Regions from separate parts of the Pseudomonas sp. NPDC090208 genome, predicted to be linked through region 2. Evidence: predicted binding sites of a transcription regulator. Region 2 holds the regulator's gene; the other holds the start of a gene.

Region 1 (7,484 bases), on a different contig from region 2:
GTCGGCCAGCATGCCCATCAGGAAGCGCAGGAACGCGCCGGCCAGAATCGGTGTGGCGACCATCAGGCCGCGCTGCTGGGTGGTCAGGTGCAGGTCGGCGGCGATCTGCACGGCGAGCGGGCCCAGCAGGTACCAGACCATGAAGCTCAGGTCGAAATAGAGGAATGCTGCAAACAGCGTGGGTTTGTGGCCGGCTTTCCAGAAACTTGTATTCATCTCACACCTCATCTGCAGGAAATCATTGTCGGTGCGTTGTTGCTTGCTTGCACCGTCACGGGTCAGGTCTTGCAGGTGAAGCACCATGGCGGCGCTCCACCCGGCCCGTTTTCTGGGGGCCAAAACGCAAAAAACGTCGCAACCCGTTCCGCGTTGGCGAAGGGGTGTGCGACGTCTTTGTCGTGTGTGGAGGCAACCGCCGTTGGCTACCTGTGAAACCTATCTAGCAAAACGTGGGCCAGATGATGGAACGTAGGGCCGCGCTTGCCCGCGATGGCGTCATCACCGACACCGCTTCGTTTCTGAATCAACGCCATTCGGTGTAGGAGCTGGCTTGTCCTGCGACCGGCGACGCAGTCGTCGTAAAACCTGCGCACTCGGTGTGTCTGATGGATTGCTGGTCTGCTAACGCAGCCTTGTTTCGCCTTCGGCACGTTACGCGGTCCCTTGTAGGAGCTGGCTTGCCCTGCGAGCGGCGACGCAGTCGTCGTAAAACCTGTGCACTCGGTGTGTCTGGCCTGACGCTTTAGCTGCTAACGCAGCTTGGTTTCGCCTGACGGCGAGTTACTTGGAAAAGCCCCAAGTAACCAAGGGCTTCTTACGCCGCCATCCGGTGCCTCGCCACAGGCTCGGCATACCCGCACTCCGGCAATGCTCCGTGGGCCCGCCGCGAATGGGCCATCCATGGCCCACGCGGCTCTCGCGGCATCCATGCCGCTCGGCGCCACTGCGCATCGCCTGCGTTCGGCCTTCTGGAACGGGGCCCCAAGGTCAAAAGCTGAAAAGCAAAAGCCAAGCGAGCGCATTCCCTGTGGGAGCGGGTTCGCCCGCGAAGGCGCCGTCACCAGCACCACCAACTCTCTGGCTGAACGCAATTTGCACGTAGCAGTCAATGCCAGCTGCCTTTGCTTCTGGCCGAAGGCGGTAGGAGCCGGCTTCTGTGGTGGTTTTACGGATTGTGTTGCCATGCGCAGATCCGGCGAACACTGTCTATCCGTGGGAGGGAGCTCTGCTCGCGATAGCAATCTGGCAAACGCCCCGACAACCACTGATTCAGCGCCCTTCAGCAGATCAATAAACACAGATCACCCCAACAACTCACTCATGGCGATGATCTGCTCGGCCACCTGAATCAGCTTCTGCTGCCGGCTCATGGCCTGGCGCCGCATGAGGGTGTAGGCCTCTTCCTCGTTGCAGTTTTTCATTTTCATCAGCAGGCCCTTGGCCGTTTCGATGCGTTTGCGTTCGGCCAGTTGCTGGTCGCGGGCGTGCAATTGTGCGCGCAAGTCCTGATCGCTCTCGAAACGTGCCATCGCTACATCAAGGATCGGCTGCAGACGCTGGGCGTGGATGCCCTCGACGATGTAAGCACTGACGCCGGACTTGATCGCCTGGCGCATCACGCCGGGGTCGTGCTCGTCGGTGAACATGACGATGGGGCGGGGCAAATCGCGGGTGACCAGTACCACTTGCTCCATCACGTCGCGGCCCGGCGATTCGGTGTCGATCAGGATCACGTCCGGGCGCACGGCATGTACGCGGGCGGGCAGGTCGATGATCAGTCCGGACTCGTCGATCACCTCGAAACCGGCCTCGACCAGCGCGGCTTTCAGCCGGCCGACTTTCTTTGGCGTGTCATTGATCAGCAGGATTCGCAGCATGTCGGCGTTCCTCCTGCTGTTGAGTATCACCCAGTGCATGAAGTTTGAAACTGCGGGCGTAACCGGCCGGGTCGCTGCCATCCCAGACCTTGCCGTCGATCAACTGGCTGCTGCGCATGGACGAATCCGGCACGGGCACGCCGAGTGCGTTGGCGGCTTGACGATAAAGATCCAGTTGCTGGACCTGGCGGGCCACGACGAAGTAATCCGGATCTTCGCGCAGCAGGCCCCAGCGGCGGAATTGGGTCATGAACCACATGCCGTCGGACAGATACGGCATGTTCACCGTGCCATTGCGGTAGAAACGCACGGCGTGGTGATCGTGCCAGTGGTTGCCGAGACCGTCGTCGTATTCGCCCAGCAGACGCGCTTCGATGTCTTGCACTGGCGCGTCGACATACTCGGGCGCGCTGAGCAGTTGCGCGGTGCTGCGGCGGTTGTCCAGGCTTTGTTCGATAAAGCGGCTGGCCTCCAGAATCGCCATGACCAGCGCGCGGGCGGTGTTGGGGTACTGCTGGACGAACTTCAGGCGACAGCCGAGGACTTTTTCCGGATGGTCCGGCCAGATCGCCTGGGTGGTCGCCAGGGTAAAACCGAGCTGCTGGCGGACGGCGCTGGCGCCCCAGGGTTCGCCGACGCAGAAGCCGTCGATACGCTTCGCCTTGAGGTGCTCGACCATTTGCGGCGGCGGCACCACCACGCTATCGACGTCGTGCAGCGGGTGAATGCCCTGGCTCGCCAGCCAGTAATACAGCCACAGCGCATGATTGCCGGTGGGGAAGGTCTGGGCGAAGGTGAGTTTTGATTCGCTTTGGTGCGTGCGCCGATCCAGTGCGTCAGGAGTGAGCACGGCGGCTTCCTGCAACGCGCGGGACAGATTGATGCTCTGGCCGTTCTGGTTCAACCCCATCAGCACCGCCATGTCTTTGGCCGGGCCGCCGAGGCCCAGTTGGGCGGCGTACACCAGTCCGTAAAGGCTGTGGGCGGCGTGCAGTTCGCCGTTGACCAGACGGTCGCGCAGGCTGGCCCAGGACGGCTGGCGCTGCAGGTTGATGTTCAGGCCATAAGGCTGGGCGAAGCCCTGGGTCGCGGCAACGATCAATGAGGCGCTGTCGGTCAGGGCCATGAAGCCGACGTCGATGCTGTTCAGTTCCGGCGCATCACTGCCATTGACCCAGGCCAGCGAGGTGTTGAGGGTGTCATTCATGTTTTCGGTTCCGCCTGAAGACCGTCTGCTGTTGCCGACGAAGGGCCTTCCATAAAAAAACGCCGCCTCGTCCGGGCCATGGCCGGGACGACAACGACGTCATTGTCCGATGCTCCGCGCCGCCATTGGCGCGAGGTGGTCAAACAGGCTCAAGCAAGCGATATGCCAGCGAACCGCAGCAAGCACGGCAAACTTCGCGACACGCCCGGCGCGGGCGTCTATAATCCGCCGCTGACTTCAGCCGCAAACGAGCCGCGCCCGCCCATGTATAACCTGGCCCGCCAGTTACTGTTCAAACTCTCCCCGGAAACCTCCCACGATCTGTCCATCGACCTGATCGGTGCCGGCGGCCGTCTGGGGCTCAACAGCCTGTTCAACAAGGCGCCGGTGCGGTTGCCGGTGACGGTCATGGGCCTGCAGTTTCCCAACCCGGTCGGCCTGGCTGCCGGTCTGGACAAGAACGGCGCGGCCATCGACGGCTTTGCCCAACTGGGCTTCGGTTTCGTCGAAATCGGCACGGTCACGCCGCGGCCACAGCCGGGCAACCCCAAGCCGCGGATTTTCCGTCTGCCCCATGCCGAAGGCATCATCAACCGCATGGGCTTCAACAACCTCGGTGTCGACAATCTGGTCAGCCGCGTGCAAGCCGCCAAGTACAACGGTGTGCTGGGCATCAACATCGGCAAGAACTTCGACACCCCGGTCGAGCGCGCAGTCGATGACTACCTGATCTGCCTGGACAAGGTTTACGCCCACGCCAGCTACGTCACGGTCAACGTCAGTTCGCCGAACACCCCGGGCCTGCGCAGCCTGCAATTCGGTGACTCGCTCAAGCAACTGCTCGAAGCCTTGCGCCTGCGTCAGGAGGCCCTGACCGAGCGTCACGGCAAGCGCGTGCCACTGGCGATCAAGATTGCGCCTGACATGAGTGACGAAGAAACCGTACTGGTCGCCAGTGCGCTGCTGGAGTCGGGCATGGATGCGGTTATCGCCACCAACACCACGCTCAGCCGTCAGGGCGTCGAAGGCCTGCCCCATGCTGACGAGGCCGGCGGTCTGTCCGGTGCGCCGGTGCGCGAGAAGAGCACGCATATCGTCAAGGTGCTGGCGGGTGAGTTGGGCGGCAAACTGCCGATCATTGCCGCTGGCGGTATCACCGAAGGGCGTCATGCGGCGGAGAAGATCGAGGCGGGTGCGAGCCTGGTGCAGATCTATTCGGGCTTCATCTATAAAGGCCCGGCGCTCATTCGCGAGGCGGTAGACGCCATCGCCGCAATGCCGCGTTAAGTGCTCGGAATAAAAAGAGGGGTTCCTCAAGGGAACCCCTCCTGGGCTTCTCAGCCCGCCGCCCGGATGGGGCGCGCATGGTGATGGGAAATCGGCTCGCGTTGTAAAAGGAATCCTGTCGTTTCGGAATCTACCTTTCGTTACGTTGTTCGTTGAGTGTCAGCCGACCGCGTGAAGTTCGTTGAGTCTGTGGATACCCGCAGTGCCGGTCATACCGTCCCAGTTGTCGCCGCGTCCTTCCCGCCAGCCATTGATCCAGGCTTGGCGCACAGACGGTAGAGTAAAGGGGCAAAGCTCACGGGATTTACCAGTTACGCCGTATTGATATCCGCGCGAAAAAGCTCTTTCCAACGGATCACGCTTAAGTCTTCTCATAGGGTGTTGCCCTCGTTTGTTGACTGTTATGTCCCTGGAGACCTCAGGTTGAGGTCGGGCAGAAATCATCTGCCGTTACAAGCCCGCTGCCGGCGTCACGGGCGTGGTGCTGTCGTCGTTGCGGCGACAACCTGAGTTGATTTCTAACCAATGGACGGGATGCTGTGAATGACCGTTTTGTCATAAGAACGTAACCATTCAGGCATTACGACGATAAGAAGTGTCGTGTTTTACGACGCTGTTTTTCTGGCAAGGCCCCTGAACCGTGGCTCTCCACGGATATCGCCAGTGCTTCTCATGTGCATGAGATGGCCGATTGGCGTCAGAGATAAAACGACGAAGGGTCGGTGATGTGACTTTTTATTGCCGCCGTTGTCGTGCTGAATAGTGGTTTTTTAATATCACACTGTTGGCTGATTTTATGGCTGATGGTCTGCCGCAGACGAAATGTATCGCTGCGGTGGAGGCACAACCGGTGTGCCGCGCAGGCGTTCTCCAAGAAAGGCGTCTGTTTGAAATCGGGCCGGACAATGCGTAGTCCCGCCATATGAATGGAATACCCATGTCGGACCGTTACGAACTGTTCCTCACCTGTCCCAAAGGCCTCGAAGGTCTGCTCGCTGAGGAAGCCACGGCCCTCGGCCTGCAGGAAACCCGCGAACACACGTCCACCATTCGCGGCGACGCCGACATGGAAACCGCCTACCGGCTGTGTCTGTGGTCGCGCCTGGCCAACCGTGTGTTGCTGGTGCTCAAGCGCTTCCCGATGAAGAACGCCGAAGATCTCTATCACGGCGTGCACGACATCGACTGGGCCGACCATCTGGAGTCCGATGGCACCCTCGCCGTTGAATTCAGCGGCCACGGCTCGGGCATCGACAACACCCACTTCGGTGCGTTGAAGGTCAAGGATGCGATTGTCGACAAACTGCGCGCCGCCGACGGTTCGCGTCCGTCCGTGGACAAGATCAACCCGGACCTGCGCGTACACCTGCGCCTGGACCGTGGCGAGGCGATCCTCTCGCTGGACCTGTCCGGCCACAGCCTGCACCAGCGCGGCTATCGCCTGCAGCAAGGCGCCGCGCCGCTGAAGGAAAACCTGGCGGCGGCGGTGCTGATCCGCGCCGGCTGGCCACGCATCGCTGCCGAAGGCGGCGCGCTGGCCGACCCGATGTGCGGTGTGGGTACGTTCCTGGTGGAAGCGGCGATGATCGCCGCCGATATTGCGCCGAACCTCAAGCGCGAGCGCTGGGGCTTTTCCGCGTGGCTGGGCCACGTCCCGGCGCTGTGGCGCAAGCTGCACGACGAAGCGCTGGCCCGCGCCGAAGCCGGTCTGGCCAAACCGCCGTTGTGGATTCGCGGCTACGAAGCCGATCCACGGCTGATCCAGCCGGGCCGCAACAACGTCGAGCGTGCCGGCCTGAGCGACTGGATCAAGATCTATCAGGGCGAAGTCGCCACCTTCGAACCGCGTCCGGACCAGAACCAGAAAGGCCTGGTCATCTGCAACCCGCCGTACGGCGAGCGTCTGGGCGACGAAGCGAGCCTGTTGTACCTCTACCAGAACCTCGGCGAGCGTCTGCGTCAGGCGTGCCTGAACTGGGAAGCTGCGGTGTTCACCGGCGCGCCGGACCTGGGCAAGCGCATGGGCATTCGCAGCCACAAGCAATATGCGTTCTGGAACGGTGCGTTGCCGTGCAAGCTGTTACTGATCAAGGTGCTGCCGGACCAGTTCGTCACCGGTGAACGCCGCACCCCTGAACAGCGTCAACTGGAGCGTGAGCAGGCCGAAGAGCAGGTCAGCCGCGAGCCGGTGCGCCTGAACAAGAACGGCAACCCGATCCGCGAACCGGCACCGGTGGTTGAACAGGCACGCCTGAGCGAAGGCGGGCAGATGTTCGCCAACCGTCTGCAGAAGAACCTCAAGCAGTTCAGCAAATGGGTCCGCCGTGAAGGTATCGACTGCTACCGGGTCTACGACGCCGACATGCCGGAATACTCGCTGGCCGTCGACCTGTATCAGGACTGGGTGCATGTGCAGGAATACGCTGCGCCCAAATCGATCGATCCTGAAAAGGCCTCGGCGCGCCTGTTTGATGCGCTGGCGGCGATTCCGCAGGCGCTGGGTGTCGACAAGAGCCGCGTGGTGGTCAAGCGTCGCGAGCGCCAGAGCGGCACCCGTCAGTACGAGCGCCAGAGCGCCCAGGGTCAGTTCCTCGAAGTGAAGGAGGGCGGCCTCAAGCTGCTGGTCAACCTCACCGATTACCTGGACACCGGTCTGTTCCTCGACCACCGGCCGATGCGTCTGCGCATCCAGCGCGAAGCGGCGGGCAAGCGTTTCCTCAACCTGTTCTGCTACACCGCGACCGCCAGCGTTCACGCGGCCAAGGGCGGGGCGCGCAGCACCACCAGTGTCGACCTGTCGAAAACCTACCTGGACTGGGCGCGGCGCAACCTGTCGCTCAACGGTTTCTCCGACAAGAACCGTCTGGAGCAGGGTGACGTCATGGCCTGGCTGGAAAGCGCGCGGGACGAATACGACCTGATCTTCATCGACCCGCCGACCTTCTCCAACTCCAAGCGCATGGAAGGCGTGTTCGACGTGCAGCGCGACCAGGTGCAACTGATCGACCTGGCCATGGCGCGTCTGGCCAAGGACGGCGTGCTGTACTTCTCCAACAACTTCCGCAAGTTCCAGCTCGAAGACAACCTCAGCGAGCGTTATGCCGTGGAAGAAA
Region 2 (7,484 bases):
AGCACGTCATGCACACCGGCGCCGAACTGCCACAAGTGGCACGTGGCACCCTGCTGCGCGACTCGCTGATGGAAATGACCCGCAAGGGTCTGGGCATGACCGCCATTGTCGAGGCCGACGGCCGTCTGGCCGGGATCTTCACCGACGGCGACCTGCGTCGCACGCTCGACCGCCCCATCGACATCCGTCAGGCGGTGATCGACGACGTCATGACCGTACACGGCAAGACCGTGCGCGCCGAAATGCTCGCCGCCGAGGCACTGAAGATCATGGAAGACAACAAGATCGGCGCACTGATCGTGGTCGACGAGCATGATCGTCCGGTCGGCGCATTCAACCTGCAGGACCTCCTGCGCGCAGGAGTCATGTAAATGAGCGTCGACATGAATGAACTGATGCAACGCGGCAAGGCGATCAAGCTGGCTGTTTTCGACGTGGACGGCGTGCTGACCGATGGCCGCCTGTACTTCCTGGAAGACGGCAGCGAGTTCAAGACCTTCAACACCCTCGACGGCCAGGGCATCAAGATGCTCATCAACTCGGGCGTGACCACGGCCATCATCAGTGGCCGCAAGACCCCGGTGGTCGAACGCCGGGCAAAGAACCTGGGCATCGCCCATCTTTATCAGGGCCGCGAAGACAAGCTGGTGGTCCTGGACGAATTACTGCAGCAACTGAACCTGAGCTATGAACAAGTGGCCTATCTGGGCGACGACCTGCCGGACCTGCCGGTGATTCGTCGCGTCGGCCTGGGCATGGCAGTGGCCAATGCCGCCGGCTTCGTTCGTCAGCATGCCCACGGCACAACCCAGGCACGAGGCGGTGAAGGCGCTGCCCGTGAATTCTGCGAGCTGATCCTGAACGCTCAGGGCAATCTCGAAGCGGCCCACGCCGCCTACCTATAGAAGTGCACCTATGCTGAGCAAAAAGTTTCGTACATTTCTGATCTTCGGCGTGCTGGCCCTGCTGCTGGCAGCGGTCGGCTACTGGAACATCAGTCCGGAAAGCTTCATGGACCAGCCCAAGACGGCGGTCGATGAAAGCGCCATCGACTATTACGCCCTGAACGCCCACAGCATTCAGTACCTGCCCGATGGCGGGATGCAATACGACATGACGGCGGACAAGGTCGAACACCTGAAAGCCACCGACGTCACCCTGATGACCACGCCGGTACTGCAGATGTTTCGCGGTTCGGAATACCCTTGGCACGTGCAGAGCGTACGCGCCGAGGTGTCCCCTGGCGGCGACCATGTCGAGCTGATCGATTCGGTGCGCATCAACCGCACCGACGAGAAAAAACGCACCACGATCATCACCAGTAGCCGCATGACAGTATTCCCTCAGAAGCAATATGCGGAAACTGCGCAACCCGTTAGAATCGACGGATTCAACGGTGTGAGCACCGGTACGGGTATGAAAGCCTATTTAAAAGAAAGCAGGATACACCTGCTATCGAACGCAAGAGGACAGTATGAGGCTCCTTAAAACCCTCCCTATTTTGCTTGGCCTGGGCGCAGCACTGGGAAGCGTTAGCGCCTGGGCTCTGCCGAATGATCAGGATCAGCCTATCCGCATTCAGGCAGACGATGCTCAACTGGACGACAAACAAGGTATCGCCACCTACACGGGCAACGTGATCATCACTCAAGGTTCGATGAAGGTCACCGGCAACAAAGTGACCATGACCCGCACCCCGGCCGGCGATATCGACGTCGTGACCTCGGTCGGCAATCTGGCCTACTTCGAGCAACTGCAGACCGCTGGCGATACCAAGCCCGTGCAAGGCTGGGGTGTCACCATCCAGTACCACGCGCCGCAAAACCGCATCGTGCTGATCGACAAGGCCAAGGTGGTCGACAAGGACAACAACACCACGCAAGGCGAGAAAATCGTCTATGACACGGAACGCAAGCTCGCCAGCGCCGGTCGCGCTACAGGCAGCAAGCTGACCGAGGCGCGTCCTCGCGTCGACATGGTGATCCAGCCGAAAAAGAAAACCGACCAGCAGAAGGCCCAGTAATGGCAACGCTGAAAGCCCAACACCTGGCGAAGAGCTACAAGAGTCGTCAGGTCGTCCGTGACGTCAGCCTGTCCATCGAGAGCGGCCAGATCGTCGGCTTGCTTGGCCCCAACGGCGCCGGCAAGACCACCTGCTTCTACATGATCGTCGGCCTGGTGCAGGCCGATCAGGGCCGTGTGCTGATCGACGAAATGGACGTCAGCCACCAGCCGATGCACGGCCGCGCCCGCGCCGGTATCGGCTATCTGCCGCAAGAGGCGTCGATCTTCCGCAAACTGTCGGTATCGGACAACATCATGGCGATCCTCGAGACCCGCAAGGATCTCGACCGCGCCGGACGTCGCAAGGAACTGGAAAGCCTGCTGCAGGAATTCCATATCACCCACATCCGTGACAACCTTGGCATGAGCCTGTCCGGTGGTGAGCGACGTCGTGTTGAAATCGCCCGCGCGCTGGCCACTGCGCCGAAATTCATCCTGCTGGATGAACCGTTTGCCGGTGTAGACCCGATCTCCGTGGGCGACATCAAGCAAATCATTCATCACCTCAAGGCCAAGGGCATCGGTGTCCTGATCACCGACCACAACGTACGCGAAACACTGGATATCTGCGAAACCGCCTACATCGTCAACGATGGGCAGTTGATCGCGGAAGGCGATGCCGAAACCATCCTGGCCAACCAGTTGGTCAAGGAAGTGTACCTCGGTCACGAATTCCGCCTGTAATCAAGGAACGGCACGGGGCTGAACGCGACCGGCAACATACGCTCATCGCCAGCCCCGGATTAATTGTCTTCGCACCCTAGGCAAACACCTCGGTTTCAGGCATATAATTTGCTTAATTTGGCGCCTTCTGGCGCCCAGTAGTGGATGGCGCGCACGAGCGCCGGCGAACAAGGTGTTAAGCCCCTGCCATGAAACCTTCGCTAGTCTTGAGAATGGGCCAGCAGCTGACGATGACACCGCAGCTGCAACAGGCCATCCGCTTGCTTCAGTTGTCGACCCTGGACCTCCAGCAGGAAATCCAGGAAGCGCTGGAGTCCAATCCCATGCTGGAACGCCAGGAAGAAGGCGACGATTTCGATAATGCCGACCCGATGGCCGACAACATCGAACAGAAGCCCAACGCCGATATCCAGGAACCGACCTATCAGGAAGCCGCGCCGACCGTCGACAACCTCGAGGACGGCGAGTGGAGCGAACGCATCCCCAACGAGCTGCCGGTCGACACCGCCTGGGAAGACATCTACCAGACCAGCGCCAGCAGCCTGCCCAGCAACGACGATGACGAGTGGGACTTCACCACCCGTACGTCCGCCGGTGAAAGCCTGCAAAGCCACCTGCTCTGGCAGCTCAATCTGGCGCCGATGTCCGACACCGACCGCCTGATTGCCGTGACCCTGATCGATTGCATCAACAATCAGGGCTATCTGGACGAATCGCTGGAAGAGCTGCTCGACGCTTTCGATCCCGAGCTCGACATCGAGCTGGACGAAATCGAAGCCGTTCTGCACCGCATCCAGCAGTTCGAACCTGCCGGCGTCGGCGCCCGCACCCTCAGCGAATGCCTGCTGCTGCAATTGCGCCAGCTGCCGGTCAAGACCAAGTGGCTGGCCGAAGCCCAACGCCTGGTCAGTGACTACATCGACCTGCTCGGTAGCCGTGACTACGCACAGCTGATGCGCCGCATGAAGCTCAAGGAAGACGACCTGCGTCAGGTCATCGAACTGGTCCAGAGCCTCAACCCGCGCCCCGGCTCACAGATCGAGTCCAGCGAAGCCGAATACGTCGTCCCCGACGTCATCGTGCGCAAGGACAACGAACGCTGGCTGGTCGAACTCAACCAGGAAGCCGTACCGCGCCTGCGGGTCAATCCACAGTACGCCGGCTTCGTGCGTCGCGCCGACACCAGCGCCGACAACACTTTCATGCGCAACCAGTTGCAAGAAGCACGTTGGTTCATCAAGAGCCTGCAGAGCCGCAACGAGACCCTGATGAAGGTGGCGACCCAGATCGTCGAGCATCAGCGCGGCTTCCTCGAATACGGCGACGAAGCGATGAAGCCTCTGGTCCTGCACGACATCGCCGAAGCGGTGGGCATGCACGAGTCGACGATCTCCCGGGTGACCACGCAGAAATACATGCACACCCCGCGTGGCATCTACGAACTCAAGTACTTCTTTTCCAGCCACGTCAGCACCTCCGAAGGCGGCGAGTGCTCGTCCACGGCGATTCGCGCAATCATCAAAAAACTGGTTGCCGCGGAAAATCAGAAAAAGCCGTTGAGCGACAGCAAGATCGCTGGTTTACTGGAGGCACAAGGCATTCAAGTGGCCCGTCGCACAGTCGCCAAGTACCGCGAATCCCTGGGGATCGCACCTTCGAGCGAGCGCAAGCGACTGATGTAGAGGTCACCCGCCACAGCGTTCCAGTGGCAGGCACCACGCCTGCCTCTTAATGCACTGGCAACGAAGGAGAAGCTGTATGCAAGTCAACATCAGTGGACACCAACTGGAAGTGACCAAGCCCCTGCGCGAATACGTCGAGCTGAAGCTGAAAAAGCTCGAAGGGCACTTTGACAAGATTACCAATGTGCAGGTGACGATGGCCGTCGAGAAACTGAAGCAGAAAATCGAGGCCACACTGCATATCCACGGAGGAGAGGTGGTTGCCAACGCCGAACATGACGACATGTACGCCGCCATCGACCTGCTCACTGACAAGCTAGACAGACAATTGCTCAAGCATAAGGAAAAGCAGCAAAGCATCCTCAAAGGTGCGGCCGCTCGCTGACACTCCCCACCCATGATCCGACTTGAAAACATCCTGACCCCTGGCCGTTCACTCGTGAACGTGCCAGGCGGCAGTAAAAAACGTGTTCTCGAACAAATCGCCAACCTGATCGGCCGGGAAATTCCCGAACTCGACAGCCAGCTGGTGTTCGAGAGCCTCATTGCCCGGGAAAAACTCGGCTCGACCGGCTTTGGCAACGGCATCGCCATCCCCCATTGCCGGCTCAAGGGCTGCACCTCACCGATCAGCGCCGTCCTGCATCTGGATGCGCCGGTCGACTTCGACGCCATCGATGGCGCTCCCGTAGACCTGCTGTTCGTCCTGCTGGTCCCGGAAGCCGCAACCGATGCGCACCTGGAGTTGCTGCGCCAGATCGCCAGCATGCTTGACCGCAGCGAAGTCCGCGCCAGCCTGAGGGGCGCCAAAAGCGCCGACGAACTCTACAACGTCGTACTGCACGTACAGAACGGTCACTGACCATGCGCATGATCATCGTCAGCGGCCGCTCCGGCTCCGGCAAGAGCACGGCCCTCGATGTTCTCGAAGACAGCGGTTTCTACTGCGTCGACAACCTGCCCGCCGGCCTGCTCCCCGAGCTTGCCGAGCGCGCGCTGATCAATACCGAGCTGGCTGAACCGCTGCTGGCCGTGTCCATCGACGCGCGCAACCTGCCCAGCCATCTGACCCGCTTTCCGCGAATGCTCGAAGAGGTTCGCAGTCGCCATATCCAGTGCGACGTCCTGTTTCTCGATGCCGATGAGTCGACGCTGCTCAAGCGCTTCTCGGAAACCCGCCGCCGCCACCCGCTGAGCACCGCAACCCGCTCGCTGGCCGAAGCGATCCGTGATGAAAAGACCCTGCTCGGACCGATCATCGATCTGGCCGACATGACCATCGACACCACGCGCCTGAACCTCTATCAACTGCGTGACACGCTCAAACTGCGCCTACTGAACAAACCCGAGCCAGGCACGGCCTTCCTCATCGAATCCTTCGGCTTCAAACGCGGCATGCCCGTGGACGCCGATCTGGTGTTCGATGTGCGCTGCCTGCCCAATCCCTACTGGAAACCGGAGCTGCGCGAGCAATCCGGCCTCGACCAGCCGGTGGCCGAATACCTCGATGCGCAACCGGATGTCGAAGAAATGTTTCAGGACATCAGCGCCTATCTGACCAAATGGCTGCCGCGTTTCGCCGCGAGCAACCGTGCCTACGTCACCATTGCCATTGGCTGCACCGGCGGACACCACCGCTCCGTCTACCTGACCGAACGTCTGGGTCGGGTGCTGCAGCAATCGCTCAAGAACGTTCAGGTCCGCCATCGCGACCTCAGCTGAAAGGATCCCGACCGCAATGCCCGCTCACCAGATCACCATCATCAACAAGCTGGGCCTGCACGCCCGCGCCGCAGCCAAATTCGTTGGCGTCGCCGGCAAATACCCGTGCCTGATCAAGATCGGTCGCAGCCCCGACAGCATGGTCGACGGCAAGAGCATCATGGCCGTGATGATGCTGGCCGCCGGTAAAGGCACCGACGTACACCTGCTGACCGAGGGCGACCAGGAACAGGCTGCGCTGGAAGGTCTGATCGAGCTGATCAACAACAGGTTTGATGAGGGTGAGTGAGGCCTTGGGTCAGCGCTACTGAAAGCGGTGGTAATTATCCGTGGGAGGGAGCCCTGCTCGCGAAAGCGCCAGGTCAGACATTACGGATGCGACTGCCACGACGCCTTCGCGAGCAGGGCTCCCTCCCACTCTCAAGCTGTTCAGCAGCCAATAAAAAACGCCAGACTGATCTGGCGTTTTTTTATGGCTGGCATCAAACCAATCAGCTGGCCCGACGCACGCTGTCACGCAGCGCCTTGACCTTGTCGTGGTTGGCCTGCACGCCAGTGAGCTGGCGCTGGATCAGGCTGACAACGTTGGTAGGCAAGGCTTTTTCGATAGCCTTCTGCTGAGCATCGCGATAAGCCTTCAGCGCATGGTCTTCGCCGCGCTCGACTTCATTCAGCACCGCTTCGTCGCTTTTGCCCGTCACGGCGGCCTTCAGCTCGACCCACATGCGGTGAGCCGCGCCAGCGGCGCTGGAAGAGTTTTCCGGATCACCGCCCAAGGCGCGAACTTCGGCCTGGAGCTCACGAACCGCCGAGGCGCATTCCGAAGAGCGCGAAAGGAAATACGCTTTGATTTCAGGGTTTTTGACGTCTTCGGCGCTGGTATGAAAACCTTTCTCGCCGTCTTTGCTGGTTTCAATCAGGTCGTTGAGGACCGAGATCGCTTCTTTATTGATATCCGTCATTTTGCAGTTCCTTTCTGGCAGGTTATTCGAGAAACCGGATCGATGAAAACACTCGATAACTGAGTAATTGCATCGCCCGTGCCAGTCGAAACTACAAATTAAATCGTTATTTTTCATACAGTTACTTTTATCAAGATACAGCCTCGCCGCGCTTTCTGCATGATCTGTGCGTTGGCGTAGTTGCAGAATGCACGTATCTTTCAAGTTCACTGAAAAGGACAGACGGCACAGCCATGAACCCGGAGAAACTTAAACTTCTACTGACGCGGGAAATGCCGTTTGGCAAATATCAGGGACGGCTGATTGCGGACCTGCCCGGTGACTACCTGAACTGGTTTGCCCGCAAGGGATTTCCACCGGGCGAACTGGG

Evidence for each region. Region 2 encodes sigma-54, which starts transcription at its own class of promoters, with help from an activator protein. Its sites were predicted from a motif close to ANTGGCATNNANNTTGCTNT; they were not measured.
Region 1: ACIPL0_RS15785 (CmpA/NrtA family ABC transporter substrate-binding protein) is a predicted target of sigma-54. The motif match lies at 3,235-3,254, and genes of this name have one in related genera.

Annotation. Positions count from the first base shown of each region.
Region 1 covers NZ_JBIVCU010000008.1:228,060-235,543, forward strand. The annotation lists gene ACIPL0_RS15775 (nitrate/nitrite transporter) at 1-216, opposite strand, end outside; gene ACIPL0_RS15780 (ANTAR domain-containing response regulator) at 1,302-1,877, opposite strand; gene ACIPL0_RS15785 (CmpA/NrtA family ABC transporter substrate-binding protein) at 1,852-3,084, opposite strand; gene ACIPL0_RS15790 (quinone-dependent dihydroorotate dehydrogenase) at 3,349-4,371, shown strand; gene rmf (ribosome modulation factor) at 4,531-4,746, opposite strand; gene rlmKL (bifunctional 23S rRNA (guanine(2069)-N(7))-methyltransferase RlmK/23S rRNA (guanine(2445)-N(2))-methyltransferase RlmL) at 5,309-7,484, shown strand, end outside.
Region 2 covers NZ_JBIVCU010000002.1:132,990-140,473, reverse strand. The annotation lists gene ACIPL0_RS03670 (KpsF/GutQ family sugar-phosphate isomerase) at 1-371, shown strand, start outside; gene ACIPL0_RS03665 (KdsC family phosphatase) at 372-905, shown strand; gene lptC (LPS export ABC transporter periplasmic protein LptC) at 916-1,488, shown strand; gene lptA (lipopolysaccharide transport periplasmic protein LptA) at 1,475-2,023, shown strand; gene lptB (LPS export ABC transporter ATP-binding protein) at 2,023-2,748, shown strand; gene ACIPL0_RS03645 (RNA polymerase factor sigma-54) at 2,937-4,430, shown strand; gene hpf (ribosome hibernation-promoting factor, HPF/YfiA family) at 4,507-4,815, shown strand; gene ptsN (PTS IIA-like nitrogen regulatory protein PtsN) at 4,828-5,292, shown strand; gene rapZ (RNase adapter RapZ) at 5,295-6,152, shown strand; gene ACIPL0_RS03625 (HPr family phosphocarrier protein) at 6,169-6,441, shown strand; gene ACIPL0_RS03620 (PA2169 family four-helix-bundle protein) at 6,644-7,114, opposite strand; gene ACIPL0_RS03615 (DUF3820 family protein) at 7,348-7,484, shown strand, end outside.